3 regions of the Streptomyces sp. NPDC101237 genome follow, and region 2 is predicted to be linked to each of the others. Evidence: riboswitches for the same ligand, from Rfam matches in the RefSeq annotation. Region 2 holds a riboswitch; each other region holds the start of a gene.
What was found. A riboswitch is a leader RNA that binds a small molecule or an ion and turns the genes downstream of it on or off. The one in region 2 is predicted to bind thiamine pyrophosphate.
Positions count from the first base shown of each region.

Region 1 (6,360 bases), on a different contig from region 2:
CGCGCCGGGCCGCTTGACCGCCCAGCCGGACTCGAAGCCGCGGCGGAACGACAGCGTGACGTAGGTCTGGCCGACCGCGAAGGCGATCGCGCCGATCCCGATGACGATCACCGACGGGATCAGGACACCGAACACGACGCCGACGAAGCCGCCGAAGGCGAGCAGCCGCCAGCGCAGCCGCGCCTTGTACTGCAGCAGCACCTCGCCCAGCAACCACAACGCGACGATGCCGAACGCTACGTAGAGGACCGTCCAGCCCATGTACGCCCCTCTCCCAATGACCGTTACGCAGTGTGTCGTACTCCGGTGCGACCGGTCTAGGCCCGCGGGGGATGGTGCAGGCCCAGGTTCTCGTGGATTTCCAGCGTCGCCGTGGAGCTGTTGAGCGTGATGAAGTGCAGTCCGGGGACGCCCTCGGCCAGCAGCCGTGCGCAGAACTCCGTGGCGAACTCGATACCGATGGAGCGTACCGCCGCCGGATCGTCTTTGGCTGTGAGGATCCGCTCTTTCAGGGCGTCCGGGACGGCGGCGTTGCTGAGTTTGGGCAGCCGTTCCAACATCTTCACACTGGTGACGGGCAGAATTTCCGGAATCACCGGGGTTTCGCAGCCGGCCGCGGCGACCCGGTCGCGGAGGCGAAGATAGGACTCGGGCCGGAAGAACATCTGCGTGATGGCGTAGTCGGCGCCCGCGCGGCACTTGTCGACGAAGTGCCGGACGTCGGTGTCCCAGTCGTCGGAGCGCGGGTGCATCTCCGGGAAGGCGGCCACGCCCACGCAGAAGTCGCCCGACTCCTTGATGAGGCGCACCAGTTCGGCCGCGTAGGTCAGGCCCCGCGGATGGGCCACCCAGTCCCCCATCGGGTCGCCGGGCGGGTCGCCGCGCACCGCGAGCATGTTGCGGATCCCGGCGTCCGCGTACTGGCCGATGATGTTGCGCAGTTCGGCCAGGGAGTGGTCGACCGCGGTGAGGTGGGCGACCGGGGTGAGCGTGGTGTCGGCGACGATCTGCTGGGTCTCCTTGACCGTGCCCGCGCGGGTGGAGCCGCCGGCACCGTAGGTGACGGAGACGAAGTCCGGGGCGACCGCCTCGACCCGCCGGAGTGCGCTCCACAGGTTCCGCTCGCCCTTGGGGGTCTTCGGCGCGGAGAACTCGAACGAGTACGTGGTCTTGCCGGCGGCGAGCATGTCACGCACGGTGCGTGCGCGGTCAGTCCTGGTGGATGCGGTTCCAAGGGCCATACCCGCAGGTTAGCCAGGGCCGGACGGTCACCCAACCGGACTCGGGAGATTCGCCCGGGATTGTCGGTCCCGTGTCCGGATACTGGACATATTTCCGGACGGCCGGGCGGGACCGGACCGCTACGCCGACCGCAGCCGCTTCGCGAACTCGGCGGCGGCGGCGCCCGGGTCCTTAGCCGCGGTGAGCGCGCGCACCACGACCACCCGCCGGGCGCCCGCGTCCAGCACCTGGTCCAGGTTGCCCAGGTCGATGCCGCCGATGGCGAACCAGGGACGGTCCGTGCCCAGGGCGGCGGTGTGCCGCACCAGGCCGAGGCCGGGCGCGTGGCGGCCGGGCTTGGTGGGGGTGGGCCAGCAGGGACCCGTGCAGAAGTAGTCCACGCCGCCCTGGGCGGCGGCCGCGGCGGCCTCGGCGTCGGCGTGCGTGGAGCGGCCGATCAGGACGTCGGGGCCGAGGAGCGCCCGGGCGGCCGGGACCGGCAGGTCCCCCTGGCCGAGGTGGAGCACGTCGGCGCCGGCCGCGTGGGCGACGTCCGCGCGGTCGTTGACCGCGAGGAGCTTGCCGTGCCGGGCGCATGCCTCGGCGAACACGGCGAGGTGCTCCAGCTCCTCGCCGGCCTCCATGCCCTTGTCGCGCAGCTGCACGATGTCGACACCGCCCGCCAGGACCGCGTCCAGGAACGCGGCGAGGTCGCCCTGCTCCTTACGGGCGTCGGTGCACAGGTACAGCCGGGCGTCGGCCAGCCGGGCGCGGGCGGTGTCGGTCATGCGGTGTCCCCCGTGGTGTCGGTACGGCCTTTCTCAGACGGCGAGCGCCTGGGCGCGGCGCTTCACCTCCGTGCCACGATTCTCGCTGAGTGCCTGCGCGGGGGTGCCGGGCAGGGTCTCGTCGGGCGTGAAAAGCCACTCCAGCATCTCTTCGTCCGTGAAGCCGTCGTCCCGCAGCAGCGTCAGGGTCCCGGACAGGCCCTTGACCACCTTGTCCCCGTCGATGAAGGCGGCGGGGACGTGCAGCGCCCGGTTCTCACCACGGCGGACGGCGATGAGCTGGCCCTCCTTGACCAGCTGCCGCACGCGCGTCACATCGATGTCCAGCATCTCTGCGATGTCGGGGACGGTGAGCCAGGCGGGTACGAGAGCATCGGTCTTTGCGTCAATCTCGGTCACGGGGTCAAGGGTAGGCGTTGGGGCGGGCCGGGTGCGATCGGTGGTCGTCCGGACGCGGCGGCGCCGTGGCCCGCCGCGCCGTTCCTCCCCCACCGCCGCTATCGGGGCTCCGCGGTCGCGTTCTTCAAAGGGCGGGCCGGGTCGGCCAGCGCCTCGGCGTCCATCCGGCGTCCCGCCTCGATCAGGCGGCGGCCCTGCGCCAGGTCACGCGGACGGCCCACCGCCAGCAGAGCGACCAGGCGGTCCTCGCGCAGCCAGCACACGCTCCAGGACGGGCCCGCCGGATCGCCGCGCCACACCAGCCGGTCGGCCGCCGCGTGGTGCCCGGCGTACTGCACGAACCGGCCGAACTGCTCCGACCAGAAGTACGGCACCGGGTCGTAGACCGCGTCGGTTTCGCCGAGGATGTTGGCGGCCACCGTGCGCGGGCCCTGCAGGGCGTTGTCCCAGTGGTGGACGAGCAGGCGCTCGCCGTAGCGGCCGGACGGGAAGGAGGCGCAGTCGCCGACCGCGTAGACGTCCGGGACGCCGGTGCGCAGCCGGTCGTCGGCGAGCACGTCGCCGTGCCGGCCCAGGCCGATGCCGGAGCCGGTCAGCCAGGCGGTCGCGGGACGGGCGCCGATGCCGACCACGACCGCGCCCGCGGGCACCCGCGAGCCGTCGTCGAGCACCACGGCGCCGGGTTCGACGCGCGCCACGCGCGTGTGCGTGCGCAGGTCGGCCCCGCTGTCGGCGTACCAGGCGGCCATCGGCGCGGCCACCTCGGCCGGGAGCGCTCCCGCGAGCGGCCGGTCGGCGGCCTCCACCACGGTCACCGCGCAGCCCGCCTCGCGGGCCGCGGTGGTGAACTCGGCGCCGATCCAGCCCGCGCCGACGACCACGATGTCGTGCTGCCGGGCGAGCACGGGCCGCAGCCGCTCGGCGTCGTCCAGGGTGCGCAGCAGATGGACGCCGGGCACGCCCTCGGTGCCCGGCAGCGTGACCGGCTCGGCGCCGGTGGCGAGCACCAGGACGTCGTAGGGCACCGGGCCGGCCTCGGTGTCCAGCTCGCGGTCGGCGGGGCGCACGCCGAGCGCGTCGCGGCCCAGCGCCAGCTCGATGCCGAGCGTCTCGAAGTCCACCTCGAAGGCGGAGCCCTCCGCCTTGCCGAGCAGCACCGCCTTGGAGAGCGGCGGCCGGTCGTAGGGCTGGTGCGGTTCGGCGCCGATCAGGGTCACCGTGCCGGCGAAGCCCTGTTCGCGCAGGGCCACGGCGGTCTGCACCCCGGCCATGCCCGCGCCGACGACGACCACGCGTCGCGTCTGTGACGTGCTCCGTCGCTGCGTCTGCTCGCTCACGTGATCACCATAGACAAGAACGATAGACACCTGACAAAGAGTCAGTCAGCGGGCGTGCTGAGTGACCTGTTCCACACCGCCCGGCAGGCCGTCTTACGAGGGCGCGGCGGCGCGGGCTAGGGTGGCCGGGAAGCACACGCGGGAGCCCGGACGCACCGGGCTGAGAGGGAGGCTGGCGGCCTCCGACCGTACGAACCTGATCCGGGTCATGCCGGCGAAGGGAGGGGCTGGACGCCCATGTCCGCACATACGTCCGACGTCCTCGTCATCGGGGGCGGCATCATCGGCCTGGTCACGGCCTGGCGGTCCGCGCAGCGCGGGCTCGCCACCGCCGTCGCCGACCCCGCGCCCGGCGGCGGCGCCGCGCAGGTCGCGGCGGGGATGCTGGCCGCGGTCACCGAACTGCACCACGGCGAGCAGACCCTGCTCGGGCTCAACCTGGCCTCCGCCCGCCGCTATCCCGGCTTCGCCGCCGAGCTGACCGAGCTGACCGGCCACGACCTCGGCTACCGGCGCTGCGGCACGCTCGCGGTCGCGCTGGACGCCGACGACCGCGCGCACCTGCGCGACCTGCACGCCCTCCAGCAGCGGTCGGGGCTGGACTCGGTCTGGCTGTCCGGGCGGGAGTGCAGGCGCCTGGAGCCGATGCTGGCGCCGGGTGTGCGCGGCGGGCTGCGGGTGGACGGCGACCACCAGATCGACCCGCGCCGGCTGGCGGCCGCGCTGGTGACCGCGTGCGAGCGGGCCGGGGTGGTCTTCCACCGCGACTGGGCCGAGCGCCTGGCGGTGGTGCGGGAGCGGGCCACCGGCGCCGTCACCCGCGCGGGGCAACGGCTGGCCGCGGACCGGGTGGTGCTCGCCGGCGGCAGCCTGAGCGGGCGGCTGGCGGGAGTGCCCGAGGACGTGCTGCCACCGGTGCGGCCGGTGAAGGGGCAGGTGCTGCGGCTGACCGTGCCCGCCCGGTACGCGCCGTTCCTCAGCCGGACCGTGCGGGCCGTGGTGCGCGGCGGCCATCTCTACCTGGTGCCCCGGGAGAACGGCGAGCTGGTGGTCGGCGCGACCAGCGAGGAACTGGGCTGGGACACCACGGTCACCGCGGGCGGGGTGTACGAGCTGCTGCGCGACGCGCACGAGCTGGTGCCCGGCATCACCGAGCTGCCGCTGACCGAGACCCGGGCCGGGCTGCGCCCCGGCTCCCCCGACAACGCGCCGCTGCTCGGGCCGACCCGCCTGGACGGGCTGCTGCTGGCCACCGGGCACCACCGCAACGGGGTGCTGCTCACCCCCGTCACGGGAGACGTGATGGCGGAGGTGCTGACCGGCGGGGAGCTGCCGGAAGAGGCCCGCCCGTTCACGCCGAAGCGTTTCGGCCCCGTCCCCGGCGCACTCCTGGAGCAGACCGCATGAACATCTCCGTCAACGGGGAGCGCCGGGAGATCGACCCCGGCACCGCTCTCGACACGCTCGTGAGGTCCCTGACGGCCGCGCCGTCCGGGGTGGCCGCCGCGGTCAACGAGACCGTCGTACCGCGCGGCGAGTGGCCGGGCACGGCGCTCGCCGAAGGTGACCGCGTGGAAGTCCTGACCGCCGTACAGGGAGGCTGAGCCATGGCCGACGACCCGTTCGTGCTCGGAGGGACGGCGTTCTCGTCCCGGCTGATCATGGGGACCGGGGGTGCGCCCAGCCTGGAGGTGCTGGAGCGGGCGCTGGTGGCGTCCGGGACCGAGCTGACGACCGTCGCGATGCGGCGGGTGGACCCGGGGGTGCGGGGATCCGTGCTGTCGGTCCTGGAGCGGCTGGGGATCCGGGTGCTGCCGAACACCGCGGGGTGCTTCACCGCCGGGGAGGCGGTGCTGACGGCCCGGCTGGCCCGGGAGGCGCTCGGGACCTCGCTGGTCAAGCTGGAGGTCATCGCCGACGAGCGGACGCTGCTGCCGGATCCGATCGAGCTCCTCGACGCGGCGGAGACGCTGGTCGACGACGGGTTCACGGTGCTGCCGTACACCAACGACGACCCGGTGCTGGCCCGGCGGCTGGAGGACGTCGGGTGCGCGGCGGTGATGCCGCTGGGGTCGCCGATCGGGTCGGGCCTCGGGATCCGCAACCCGCACAACTTCCGGCTGATCGTCGAGCACGCGCGCGTGCCGGTGATCCTGGACGCGGGGGCCGGCACGGCCTCCGACGTGGCGCTGGCGATGGAGCTGGGCTGCGCGGGAGTGATGCTGGCGTCGGCGGTGACCCGGGCCCAGGACCCGGAGCGGATGGCGTCCGCCATGCGGGCCGGGGTGGAGGCGGGACGGCTGGCCCGACTGGCCGGCCGGATCCCCTTCCGGCACTTCGCGGAGGCGTCCTCCCCCACCGAGGGCCGGGCCGTCCTGGACCCCGAGCGGCCCGCCTTCTGACCGGCGGCCCGTGCCGGGTGCGTCACAGCTGCGCTGCAAGTCCATGGGGAAATCTGTCTCACCTGTGGGGGTTTCGGCTGCGGCTCGTACACTCGCGGGGTGGATACGACGCTTCAGGACCCCCTGGTCGGGCAGGTGCTCGACGGCCGTTACCGCGTCGACGCGCGGATCGCCGTCGGTGGGATGGCCACGGTCTACCGGGCCCTGGACGTC
Region 1 is NZ_JBIWNY010000016.1:208,674-215,033, forward strand. Features, by position in the region: gene ACIRQ9_RS24890 (hypothetical protein) at 1-261, opposite strand, end outside; gene metF (methylenetetrahydrofolate reductase [NAD(P)H]) at 318-1,241, opposite strand; gene thiE (thiamine phosphate synthase) at 1,362-2,009, opposite strand; gene ACIRQ9_RS24905 (Rv2175c family DNA-binding protein) at 2,043-2,408, opposite strand; gene ACIRQ9_RS24910 (NAD(P)/FAD-dependent oxidoreductase) at 2,507-3,745, opposite strand; TPP riboswitch at 3,874-3,985, shown strand; gene thiO (glycine oxidase ThiO) at 3,983-5,152, shown strand; gene thiS (sulfur carrier protein ThiS) at 5,149-5,349, shown strand; gene ACIRQ9_RS24925 (thiazole synthase) at 5,353-6,147, shown strand; gene pknB (Stk1 family PASTA domain-containing Ser/Thr kinase) at 6,247-6,360, shown strand, end outside.
Region 1: it holds a riboswitch for thiamine pyrophosphate, as region 2 does, so the genes downstream of both, thiO (glycine oxidase ThiO) here and thiC (phosphomethylpyrimidine synthase ThiC) in region 2, are expected to answer to the same signal.

Region 2 (6,360 bases):
CACGTCGGTGACCGAGTACTGCAGGTCCCTCGGTGCCGAGGGCTCGTAGGCGACCACGACCTTCTCGCCCTCGTGCAACTGCCGCGACTGGTCGGGTTGCACGATCTCGGTGAACGTCCGGCCGGTGTCCTTTCCGGTACCGACCCGGACCGTCGCCTTCTTGCAGTTGCCGTCCTCCTCCGGCCTCGCCGAGCCGCCCTCGCCGGTGGAGGTGTCCGCGGTCGAGCCGCCCCCGGAGGCGTTGACGGACTTGCAGCTGACCGGAACGACCTTCGTCACCGTGGCCTGCTGGGTCTGGCGGTCGAAACCGACGCCCGTGCGCTCGTGCGGCGGAGCACCGCCGGGCCACAGCACCACGAGGCCGACCACGACCGCGGCGGTGAAGGGGATGAGGATCGCCGCGATGACCTTGCGCAGGTGCTTGGAGACCGGCGTGGCGGGGCCGTGGCTGTGCGAGTGACCGTGTCCGCCGCCTGCCCCGGAACCACCCTGGCCGGAACCCTGACCCGGAGGGTGTCCGTGGCCGTGGCCGTCGTCGTGGGCATGGGCGTGCCCCTGGCCGTGGGCGCCATCCCGTCCGTGGCCGTGGTCGTGCGGGCCCCCCGGTCCGTGGCCGAGTCCGTCACCGGCACCGTGGCCCCCGTGGCCGTTTCCCCCGCCCTGCCCGGCGCCGTTGCCACGCCTCGGGTCGGGGGGCGGATAGGGGTGCTGCTGTGTCGTGGTCACCGCCAGATCATCGCAAGAACGACAGGGGCCCCCTGTTCACCGCGCCCGAATTGACGCTAGCGTGGAGGCACCTTTGCACACGCGGGAGCTCGGAGCACCGGGCTGAGAGGGCGCTGACCTCCGTATTCGCGATGTTTCACGTGGAACGAGTGATGTTCCACAGGAAACGCCGCCCGACGGAAGCCGCTGCGTCGACCGCCGAACCTGTTACCGGGTAATGCCGGCGTAGGGAGTAGGTCTCATGACCAACAAGGACGTACGCACGCCTGCCTCCAGTCAGGACGAACAGCCCGTTTCGGGTGAACCGTCCACGGAGGCCGGGAAGTCCATCGGCTGGCACAAGGGGTACGTCGAGGGTTCGCGCCCCGACCTCCGGGTGCCGGTCCGTCAGGTGCACCTCACCAACGGCCAGTCGGTCACGCTCTATGACACCTCCGGCCCGTACACCGATCCGCTCGTCGAGACGGACGTGCGCAGGGGCCTGCCCCCGCTGCGGGAGAACTGGATCATCGCCCGCGGGGACACCGGGGAGTACGCGGGCCGCCCCGTCCGCCCCGAGGACGACGGGATCAAGCACACCGCGCCGCGTGGCGGGCTGCGCAACCTGGACGCGGTCTTCCCGGGCCGTCCGCGTCAGCCGCGCCGCGGCCGGGAGGGCGAGGCGGTCACGCAACTGGCGTACGCCCGCCGGGGTGAGGTCACTCCGGAGATGGAGTACGTGGCCATCCGGGAGAACGTCTCCCCCGAGGTCGTCCGTGAGGAGATCGCGGCGGGACGGGCCGTGCTGCCTGCCAACGTCAACCACCCGGAGATCGAGCCGATGATCATCGGCAAGCGGTTCCTGGTGAAGGTCAACGCCAACATCGGCAACTCCGCGGTGACCTCCTCCATCGAGGAGGAGGTGGAGAAGATGACCTGGGCGACCCGCTGGGGAGCCGACACGGTCATGGACCTCTCCACCGGCCGCAACATCCACACCACCCGCGAGTGGGTGCTGCGCAACTCCCCCGTCCCCATCGGCACGGTGCCGCTGTATCAGGCCCTGGAGAAGGTCGACGGCCGGGCCGAGGAGCTGACCTGGGAGATCTACAAGGACACGGTCATCGAACAGGCCGAGCAGGGCGTGGACTACATGACCGTCCACGCGGGCGTGCGGCTGCCGTACGTGCCGCTCACCGCCAACCGCAAGACCGGCATCGTCTCGCGCGGCGGTTCGATCATGGCGGCCTGGTGCCTGGCCCACCACAAGGAATCGTTCCTGTACGAGAACTTCGAGGAACTCTGCGAGATCCTCGCCGCCTACGACGTCACGTACTCACTGGGCGACGGCCTGCGCCCCGGCTCCATCGCCGACGCCAACGACGAAGCCCAGTTCGCGGAGTTGCGCACGCTCGGGGAACTCAACCGGATCGCCAGGCGTTTCCACGTACAGACGATGATCGAGGGCCCGGGCCACGTCCCGATGCACAAGATCAAGGAGAACATCGACCTTCAGCAGGAGATCTGCGATGAAGCTCCGTTCTATACGCTCGGCCCGCTGACCACGGACGTCGCGCCGGCGTACGACCACATCACCTCCGGCATCGGTGCCGCGATGATCGCCTGGTGGGGCACGGCGATGCTCTGCTACGTCACGCCCAAGGAGCACCTGGGCCTGCCCAACCGGGACGACGTCAAGACCGGCGTGATCACCTACAAGATCGCCGCCCACGCGGCCGACCTCGCCAAGGGCCACCCGGGGGCGCAGGAATGGGACGACGCGCTGTCCGACGCCCGCTTCGAGTTCCGGTGGGAGGACCAGTTCAACCTCGCCCTGGACCCGGACACGGCCCGCGAATTCCACGACGAGACGCTTCCGGCGGAGCCCGCCAAGACGGCCCACTTCTGCTCGATGTGCGGGCCGAAGTTCTGCTCCATGAAGATCTCCCAGGACATTCGCCGCGAGCACGGCGGAAGCCGCGGTGAGATCGAGGAGGGCATGGCCCAGAAGTCCAAGGAGTTCGCGGCCAGCGGGAACCGGGTGTATCTGCCCATCGCGGACTGACTCGGCGCGGGAGGCGGGTTTCAGGCCCTTCGGGGCGGGGGGCACGGGGCGTGGTCGACGAGGGTGGTCGTTGCGCGGTTGAGGGCTGCCAGGTCCGGTGGGGCGGTGGTGGTCGTCAGGGAGACGGTCACCGCGCGTCGGCCGTCGGCGCTCACCGCGGGGCGGGGGTTGACGCCCGCCCCGTCGCCCTCGTGGGTGTAGTGGAAGCCGCCGCAGGAGAGCGGGATTCCGCGCGGCCCCAGGCCGTAGGTGCCCTCGGGCGTCGATGTAGTTCGTACAGCCCGCTGGTCCGGCGGAGCAGGTCGCGGACGGTGATACGGCCGCCGTCGTTGCCGTTGCCGGTGACGACGCCGGGCAGCCACTGCCCGACGGTGTCGTCGAGCGACAACCGCTTCCCCGCGACGAGTTGCAGGACCGCGCTCGCCACGAACGTCTTCGTCGTGCGCGCCACGCGGAAGTGGGCGTTCCACGGGACCGGGGCCGGGGCCGAGAAGTCGGCCGTCCTGGTCCCGATGCGGGCCATGAGCGGTGGGCCGTCGGTCCGGTCGACCCTGGCGAGCACGTTCACGTCTCCGCCTGCGGCCTTGCGACCGCGGCCAGGTCCCGCCGGAGCGTGTCCTGGTCGTCCACCTGCCGTGCGGCCGTGTGTCCCGCGGCGGCGGCGGTGGCGAGGGTGGGCGAGCCGAGGGCCGGCGGCGCTGCTGCCGGCACGGCTTGCCCCGGCCTTCCTCGACGACGGCTTCCGCATGTCCGAATCCCCCGGTCCTCTGAGTCCTGGTCGGCGTCGATCATCAGCTGACCGGGACAGGGCACGTCGGAGTATGGGACTGGCCTCCCCATGCGGGGTGTGCCCAGCCCCCTTCGCCACCGGGTGTCCGGCCTGCGCCCCCGCCGGGGCGCAAGCCGGACTATTCCGGCTGGTGTTCGGGCCCTCCGAAGTCGGGACTGGTGTAGTCCGGGCTCGTGAAGCTCGGCCGGGGGGCGGGTGCGGCGCCGTCGTCGGTGCTGAAGCCGGGACGGCCGTACCCGAGTCGCGGCATCCGGCTGCCCGGACCCGACGGGGTCGTGCGGCGCGGTTCGGACGTACCGGGCCCGGCGGCCAGTGCTTCCCGCAGGAAGGGCAGGATGCCGCGTTCCAGCAGGGCGTCCCGCCAGGCGTCGCGGGCCTTGGAGACCTCCCCGCCGGGCTCACCGTAGGCTCCGGCCTCCAGTGAGGGGCTGTTGCGCAGTGCGGTGAGCAGCAGCCCCGCGCCGGCCATGAGGATGGCGGCCGCGGTCAGGACGCCGAAGACCCAGCCGGCCGTGAGCATCGTCTGGGCGAACGCCGGAGCCGGGTCCAGCATCTTCAGGACGTAGCCGACGAGCAGGAAGATCGCGGCGGCGGTACCGGCGAGCACGGGGGCCAGGACCAGGGCGAGGGCGAAACCGCCGGCGCCGGTGGTCTCGGCGGCCTCGCCGAGGGTGGTGGCGAGCCCCATGGTTCCGCCCGGTTCCGGCTCGACGGAGCCGGACTCGTGGACGGCGGACGGGGTGGACCGCGCGGGGTTGCGCAGTTCCTCGCGGACCTTCACGTAGTGCTGGTACTCGGTCGCCGCGGCCGCCGCTATCAGCGCGGTGGCGTTGAGCGCCATGGTGCGTAGCTGTTCGGTGTTCAGACTCCGGCCGTCGCCGGCCAGTTCGGGACGGTAAGGGGCGGAGCGCAGCGCCTCATCGAGGATCCGCTCGTATTCCTGGCGGTCCTCGCTGTGCAGGTGCTGCGGAACGCTGTTCATGTGCATCCCCCGATGCTCCGTAGGGCTGGTGGCTCGCACGCCGGCGAACCGTCGGGCAGAAACGGAGGGGAGCCTGCTACGGATAAACCGATGGTAGAGCCGTCAAGGCACGCGGTGACAGGGGGTTGCCGGAAATTGGGGGCGGCCCGCGTGTGACTTCGGGGTACAGAACAGCGCGCCGAACCCTCAGCCGTCCAGCGGAAGTTGCCTGACGAGCAGCTTTCCGGCCATGGTCACTCCGCCGTCCATGGCGATGGCCAGCCCGTCCGCGTAGACGTGCGGGCCTTCCACCACGGGACCCGCGTTCTCCTCGCCGTCCTCGGAGCCGACTTCCCCGAGCAGATAGGGAATCGGGCTGTGTCCGTGAACGATGCGGGTGCCGCCGTACGTATCGAGAAGGGAACGGACGGCGTCTGCACCCCCCTCGTCGCGGAAGGAGAACCGCTTGGTGAACTTGCGGAACAGGTCCCAGACCTCGTCCGCGTCGTTGCGGGTGATGGTCTCGCGGACGGTGTCGTTGACCGCCTCGATCGAGTCCCCGTAGTCGAGGTAGGCCGTGGTGTCGGAGTGGACCAGCAGGTAGCCGTCGACCTCCTCGACGGCGTCCAGGCGGGCCATCCACTGCAGGTGGTGGTCCTGGAGCCGGTCCATGTCGGTCTTCTGGCCGCCGTTGAGCAGCCAGGCCGCCTGGAAGGTGGCGGTGCCCGCGCCCGAGTTGACGGGCGTGTCGCCGAACCGCTTGGCGCCGAGCAGCAGCAGCTCGTGGTTGCCCATGAGGGCCTTGCAGTAGCCGCCGGCCGCGGCGGCCTCGGCGGACAGCCGCATCACCAGGTCGATGACGCCGATGCCGTCGGGACCGCGGTCGGTGAAGTCGCCGAGGAACCAGAGCCGGGCGGTGCCCGCGCACCACTGCCCGTCGGCGTCGATCAGCCCCTGCTCGCGCAGCGCGCCGAGCAGCTCGTCGACATAGCCGTGCACGTCACCGACGACGTACAGCGGGCCGTTACCGGTCGCCGTCCGGGCGGCCGGATCGGATTCCGGTTCGACCGGCAGCTGCACCGTGTCGCCGCGGTTGATGACGGGCAGGTCGCGCTGGGTGGGCGTGTACCCGTCGGGATACCCGTCCGGGTACGGCTCGTCGAGCGGCGGGGCGACCTCGCCCGGGTGGGTGCTCTCGGCGTACGGACCGGTCTCGTTGACGTACGCGGGCACCCGGAAGTCGCGCAACGTCGCCGTCCGTTCCGCCTCGGGTCCCTGACCGGCCCCCTGAGTCATCAGACCCCTCCACCATCGCGCCGCATCTGCACCGCTTCGGACTGCCTGGTCGCAGCGGCCCGCGGTGTCGTGGGCCCATCATAGGAACGCCCGTCGCGCCGTGTGATGACCCAGGGGTGGTGAATCGGAGCGGGACTCCAGTTCAGTGCGGCTTTCGTCCCGGTTGGGCGGGGGTTCGGCCGTCCGCGGGCCGCTCGCCGGCCGTCTTCGGGCGACGTCCGGATGGCGCGTCGGCCGCCTCCGCACGCGTACCGCCCGGCGGGGCGTGCGTGCGGGGCGTCCGCGGGTGGGCAGGAGCCGTTCGTGCTACTCCTCCTCCGGTGCCCGGGGCGGGCTGACCGTGGTGCGCGGGGGGCGTCGCTGGGAGGAGGTGCGCACGATCAGTTCGGTCGGTATCACCTGCTCGACCGGCTGGTCCGACTCCACGCCCTCGATCGCGTCGATGAGCAGCTGCACCACCGCCGTCCCGATCCGGCGCGGCTTCAGCGAGAGCGTGGTGATGGGCGGCTCGGTGTTGGCGTACACGGTCGACTCGCTGCAGCA
Region 2 is NZ_JBIWNY010000001.1:270,299-276,658, reverse strand. Features, by position in the region: gene ACIRQ9_RS01310 (YibE/F family protein) at 1-726, opposite strand, end outside; TPP riboswitch at 798-975, shown strand; gene thiC (phosphomethylpyrimidine synthase ThiC) at 968-2,770, shown strand; gene ACIRQ9_RS01300 (serine hydrolase) at 2,922-3,338, opposite strand; gene ACIRQ9_RS01295 (hypothetical protein) at 3,335-3,481, opposite strand; gene ACIRQ9_RS01290 (hypothetical protein) at 3,679-4,548, opposite strand; gene ACIRQ9_RS01285 (metallophosphoesterase) at 4,729-5,817, opposite strand; gene ACIRQ9_RS01280 (LacI family DNA-binding transcriptional regulator) at 6,124-6,360, opposite strand, start outside.

Region 3 (6,360 bases), on a different contig from region 2:
GGGCGCGACCAGGAAGGTGCCGCCGTCGGCGTCGCCGAGGGCCCGGTAGTAGCCGAACCCGCCGTCGAGCGAGCGCCGTACCAGCACCGCCAGCGGCAGCACGAGGAGCACGGCGACGGTGGCGAGGACCCCGCCGAGCAGCGCCCACTGGCCGGGGCCGCGCGGCCGGCGGGCCGTCACCGCCGGGTCCACCAGACGCAGCGCGCTCTCCCGCCGCCGTACCGTCCACGCGTGCACGGCGAGGATCGCGCCGACCGCCATGAACTGCACGACCGTCAGGACGGCTGCCGTGGAGAGGTCGAAGATCTCCGAGGTCTGCCGGTAGATCTCCACTTCGAGGGTGGAGAAGGCAGGTCCGCCGAGGATCTGCACCACGCCGAAGGAGGTGAAGGTGAACAGGAAGACCATCAGCGCGGCGGCGGCCACGGCGGGCGCCAGCGCGGGCAGCGTCACCTTCCGCCAGGCGCCCAGCGGCGAGACGCCGAGCATCCGCGCGGCCTCCTCCTGCCGCGGGTCCAGTTGCGCCCACAGCCCGCCCACGGTCCTCACGACGACCGCGTAGTTGAAGAAGACGTGCGCGATCAGGATGGCCCACACGGTGGTGTCCAGCCGTACGCCCCACAGTTCGTCCAGCAGTCCGCCGCGGCCGACCAGGGCCAGGAACGCCGTGCCGACCACCACGGTCGGCAGCACGAAGGGCACCGTCACCACGGCCCGCAGCACCTGCTTGCCCGGGAAGTCCAGGCGGGCGAAGACGTAGGCGGCGGGCAGCGCGACCAGCAGGGTGAGGCCGGTGGAGGCGAGCGCCTGCCAGGTGGTGAACCACAGGACGTGCCGGATGTCCGGCCGGCCGACGACGTCGGCGATCCGCCCGAACCGCCAGCCGCCGTCCGCCTTCAGACCGCGGCTGACGATCGCCGCGACCGGCCAGGCGAAGAAGACGGCGAAGAACGCGACGGGCACGGCCATCAGGCCGAGCCGCGCCGCGCCTGCGCGCCTGCCGGTCACTTGAGTACGAGCGAGGTCCACGCCTTGACCCACTGGTCACGGTCGGCGGCGATCCTGTCGGGCGCCATGGTCTCGGGGGCCTTCGCGGCCGGACCGTACTTGGTGAACTCGGCGGGCACGCCCGCGCCCTCGACCACCGGGTAGACGAACATGTTCAGCGGCATGTCCTCCTGGAACTCCTTGGAGACCAGGAAGTCGAGGAACGCCTTGCCGCCCTTGGAGTTCGAGGCGTTGCTCAGCAGCCCGGCGAACTCGATCTGCCGGAAGCAGGTGCCGGCCGCGACGCCGGTGGGCGCGGTGCCCGGCTTCGGGTCGGCGTAGATGACCTCGGCGGGCGGCGAGGAGGCGTACGACACGACGAGCGGCCGGTCGCCCTTGGCCTTACGGCCGCCGGCCGAACCGGAGAACTCCTCGTTGTAGGCCTGCTCCCAGCCGTCGACGACCTTCACGCCGTTGGCCTTGAGCTGCTTCCAGTAGGTCTGCCAGCCGTCGTCGCCGTACCGGGCGGCGCTGCCGAGCAGGAAGCCGAGTCCCGGCGAGGAGGTGGCCGCGTTCTCCGTGACGAGGAGGTTCTTGTACTGCGGCTTGACCAGGTCGGCGAAGGAGGCGGGCGGGGCCAGCTTGTGCTCGCTGAAGTACGCCTTGTCGTAGTTGACGCAGATGTCGCCGTAGTCGACGGGCGTCACCCGGTGCTTGCCGGCGTCGAGCTGGTAGTCGGTGCCGACCCGGTCGAGGCCCTTGGCCGTGTACGGCTGGAAGAGGCCGTTGTCGAGCGCCCTGGACAGCAGGGTGTTGTCGACGCCGAACAAGACGTCGCCCTGCGGGTTGTCCTTGGTGAGGATCGCCTTGTTGACGGCCTGGCCCGCGTCGCCGTCCTTGAGGACGCGCACCGTGTAGCCGGACTGCTTCTCGAAGTCCTTGAGCACGTTCTTGGAGACGGCCCACGAGTCGTGGCTGACCAGGGTGACGGTCTTGGAGTCGGCCGGGGCGCCCGAGGACGACCCGCACGCGGACAGCGTGAGCAGACCGAGTCCGACGGCCGCGGACACGAAGGTCTTGGTGTGCACTGGTGTTTTCCTCCTGGGGTGGACCAGGAAGAGACGCGGCCCCACCCGGTGGAACCACCCGGGCAGGGCACAACAGCTTGAGTGATGACCGAACTTCCTACCCAGAATGACCTGGGCGAGGTTCAGAGGGTCTGCGGCCCGATTGCCGCACTCTCAGCGCTGTGGCGCTCCCCTGTCGGAATATGAAGATGTGTCCAGATCCTACCGCTCGGTCGCCGCCAGCTGACCGCACGCTCCGTCGATCTCCTGGCCACGGGTGTCCCGGACGGTGACGGGTACGCCGTGCGCGGCGATCGCCTCGACGAAGGCCTTCTCGTCCTCGGGCCGCGAGGCCGTCCACTGGGAACCCGGCGTCGGGTTCAGCGGGATCAGGTTCACGTGCACGGGCTTGCCCTTGAGCAGGCGGCCCAGCCGGTCGCCGCGCCACGCCTGGTCGTTGATGTCACGGATGAGGGCGTACTCGATGGACAGCCGCCGGCCGCTCTTCTCGACGTACTCGAAGCCGGCGTCCAGGACCTCGCGCACCTTCCACCGGGTGTTCACGGGGACGAGGGTGTCGCGCAGTTCGTCGTCGGGCGCGTGCAGGGAGATCGCCAGCCGGCACTTGAGGCCCTCGTCGGCGAACCGGTGGATCGCCGGCACCAGCCCGACCGTCGACACGGTGATCCCGCGCTGCGAGAGGCCCAGGCCGTCCGGAGCCGGGTCGGTCAGCGCCCGGATGGCGGTGACGACCCGCTTGTAGTTGGCCAGGGGCTCGCCCATGCCCATGAACACGATGTTGGAGAGCCGCGCCGGACCGCCGGGCACGTCCCCGTCCCGGAGCGCCCGCATCCCGTCCACGATCTGGTGGACGATCTCCGCGGTGGACAGGTTCCGGTCCAGACCCGCCTGCCCGGTCGCGCAGAACGGGCAGTTCATCCCGCACCCCGCCTGTGAGCTGATGCACATCGTCACCCGGTCCGGGTAGCGCATCAGCACGGACTCCACGAGCGTGCCGTCGAACAGCCGCCACAGCGTCTTGCGCGTGGTCCCCTCGTCGGTCGACAGATGCCGGACGACGGTCATCAGCTCCGGGAACAGCGCCTCACGCAGCCGGTCCCGGGAGCCGGCCGGAATGTCCGTCCACTGCTCGGGGTCGTGCGCGTACCGCGCGAAGTAGTGCTGCGCGAGCTGCTTGGCACGGAACGGCTTCTCCCCGATCTCGGCCACCGCGTCCTTGCGCTCGGCGGGCGTGAGATCGGCGAGATGCCGCGGCGGCTTCTTGGCTCCGCGCGGCGCGACAAAGGTGAGTTCTCCGGGCTTGGGCATGGTGGTACCAGTGTCGCAGATCCACTTGGGTGACCTGCGGCTGTCTTCGCCTACGGCTGTCGTCAGCAGGCGTCACCGGTCGTCACCGAGTGGCCTCGCACGGCCCAGAGACGGCCCGTGTGTCGATCACTCGTCATTCTCCCGCCGGGCCCATGGCAACGGAGATCGCTTCTCGCTCGGGTAGGAACGTGATCGGGGCCGAGTACGCGGCCAGGTCGTTCACGCGGACCAGGCACAGCTCGCTGGGTTCGATCTCGGAGCCGGACAGGACCACTTCGGTGCTCTCGACACGGCCCCGGGCGACCCAGTACGGGTTGCTGCTGTTCCGCCAGAGTTCGAACGTCACGGGTTTGAGGTTGCCGCACTGCGCTGATGGTCTGCCTGGACGGGACGGCATGACGGCCGGCGTTTGCGCGATCATGAGCACATGGACTCGTGGATGATCAAACACTTCTCCCAGGCCAACCCGGCGGGAACCGGGCAGGATGACGTGCCTGCGCTGCTCCGTAGAGTCGCAGACTCCATCGAACGCCGCGGCTCGGTTCAGGTTCAGGATCTCGTCATGCATACGGAGATCACCGCGGACGGCCCTTGGCCGAGCCTCACGGTGTACTTCCACGACACCGAAGACTGATCCGGACTTCCCCCGGAGCGCTTTGCCCTTCGTCCGCTTCCTTGTCAGGTCGATCACAGGGGTCTGCCCACGTCGGCCAACACCCCCTGCGCCTTGGTCAATCGTCCGCTGAGGTCCAGCGTCGACCGCGGCCGCTCGTGCCTGACGGTGTCAGCCGCCGCACGCGGTCTCGTGCCACCCCTACGGAATCTGGAGCCTCTCGCGGGCTGCCGCCACCCAGCGCAGGACGCCATGCGATTCCGTGTCCTTGGCCAACTCGCCGGCCTCCTTGAGAAGCGCCACCGCGTCGTCCCACTGATGCTGCTCGGCGGCAAGCTCGGCGAGTGTGATCAGATTTGCCGCAACTCCCGGCAGGAACCCTAGCTCCCGGCGTAGGCGGGTGGACTCCTCGAAGTGTTCTCTTGCCGCGTCAAGGCGTCCGGCCATGTGGTCGGCGAAGCCGAGGTGCCGAAGGACGTAGGAAAGGGTCAGCCGGTCATCGGCCTGGGTGGCGAGGTTGCGGGCCCGCATGAAGGCGGGCAACGCCGTCTCCGTGTCGTCGCGGACCACCTGGTGGAAGGCACCGACCCAGAACAGTGCCTCGCCTTCGCCCCGCACGTCGCCGATTCGCTCATACAGCTCTGCTGCCCGCTCGAACAGTTCGAGCTCAAGGGCGTTCGCTACTCGACTGTCCAGGAAGCGGGCATGTTCTACGCGGCCACGGGCTAGGGCGACGTCTGCCTCAACCGCATCGAGCCCCAGCTCAGCATTGACGAGTGTGTCGCTGTCACCACCGAAGACGGCCCGCTCGTATGAAAGATTTGCCTGCTCGATTCGCGTATCCGCAGTCATGTGGTGATCGTACGATCACTGCTCACCCGTATGGCGAGGAATTACGACCACTCTCCCCAGCTCCCTCCTCGTCTGCCGTCGACCCACACACGTGGAGCGGGCGTGGCCCCAGGCGTCCATGAGGTAAGGAAACCTGTAACAGCTCTCGTCCTACATGGTCATGACGCCGGCCGCACCGCCGCATGGCGTGGCTCAGGTGACACAGGGGAGGACCGTCGCCGGACCGGGTGCGCCGACCGGGCTCGGACGCTTCTCGTGGCGGGATCAGCGGCGGATCCGCGCCCGGGTCACCAGGTCACCAGGTCACCGGCAGCGTTCGCGGGCCGCGGATCAGGCCCTGGCGCTGGAATTCGACCTCCTCGGCGGGGACGGCCAGGCGGATGGCCGGGAAGCGGGTGAGGACCGCGGCGATCATGACCTCGGCCTCCATGCGGGCCATGATGGCGGCCATGCAGTGGTGGGGGCCGTGTCCGAAGGCCAGGTGGGGGCCGTCGGTGCGGTCGAAGTCCAGGTCGTCGGGGTCGGGGAAGACCTCGGGGTCGCGGTTGGCGGCGACGTACGCGTTGTAGACGACCTCACCGGCGCGGATCAGCCGGCCGCCGACCTCGACGTCCTCGACGGCGACCCGCGGGATGCCGACGCCGTTGCGGTGCGGGACGTAGCGGAAGAGTTCGTCCACGGCCTTGGGGAGCAGCTCCGGCTCGCGGCGCAGGCGTTCCAGGTGGCCGGGGTGGGTGAGCAGCGCGTACATCATCGAGCCGCTGTTGTTGCGGACCGCGTGCCCGCCGCTGACCTGGATGGCGGTGGCCAGCGAGATCGCCTCGTCGCCGGTGATCTCGCCGGCCTCGGTGGCCTGTGCCAGGACGCCGGCGAGGTCTTCCCCGGGTTCCTCGCGGCGGTGCTGGAGCAGTTCGGTGATCCGGGCGCGGGTGGTGCGGGCGGCGTCCTTGGCGCGCTCCCCGGAGTCGGGGCCCGCCGACAGCAGGGCCTCGCCGGCCGACGCCCAGCGGTGCCAGTCCTTCTCGTCGACGCCGAGGAAGTCACGGATCACCGCGATCGGGAAGGGGCCGTGCAGGTGCTCCATCAGATCGGCCGGCGGTCCGGCGTCCGCCATGGCGTCGAGCAGTACGGCGGCCCGGCGCTCGGCCATCGGCCGCAGCCGCTGCATGGCCCGCCCGGTGAAGGCGCGGGCGACCACCCGGCGCAGCCGGTTGTGCCGGGGCGGGTCGATGTACTGCAGGCCGGCGGTCTGCGAGGCCACCGGCTCGGGGCGCATGCTGGTGACGTCGCGGCCGACGACCTCTTCCCGGGAGAAGCGGGGGTCGGAGGTGACGAAGCGGCAGTCCTCGTACCGGGTGACGAGCCAGGCGTGGCCCTCGCCGTGCGCGAGCCTGATGCGGGTGACGGGCTCGTCGCGCAGCAGTTCGTCGAGGAACGGGTCGGGGTCGAGGGCGGGCAGATCACCGACGGGCCAGGGCCGCACGGGGGGCGGCGGGGGCGGGGTGGGGGCCT
Region 3 is NZ_JBIWNY010000012.1:50,316-56,675, forward strand. Features, by position in the region: gene ACIRQ9_RS19780 (ABC transporter permease) at 1-969, opposite strand, end outside; gene ACIRQ9_RS19785 (thiamine ABC transporter substrate binding subunit) at 1,005-2,075, opposite strand; TPP riboswitch at 2,152-2,259, opposite strand; gene rlmN (23S rRNA (adenine(2503)-C(2))-methyltransferase RlmN) at 2,277-3,383, opposite strand; gene ACIRQ9_RS19795 (hypothetical protein) at 3,517-3,729, opposite strand; gene ACIRQ9_RS19800 (hypothetical protein) at 3,811-4,017, shown strand; gene ACIRQ9_RS19805 (tetratricopeptide repeat protein) at 4,198-4,848, opposite strand; gene ACIRQ9_RS19810 (cytochrome P450) at 5,144-6,360, opposite strand, start outside.
Region 3: it holds a riboswitch for thiamine pyrophosphate, as region 2 does, so the genes downstream of both, ACIRQ9_RS19785 (thiamine ABC transporter substrate binding subunit) here and thiC (phosphomethylpyrimidine synthase ThiC) in region 2, are expected to answer to the same signal.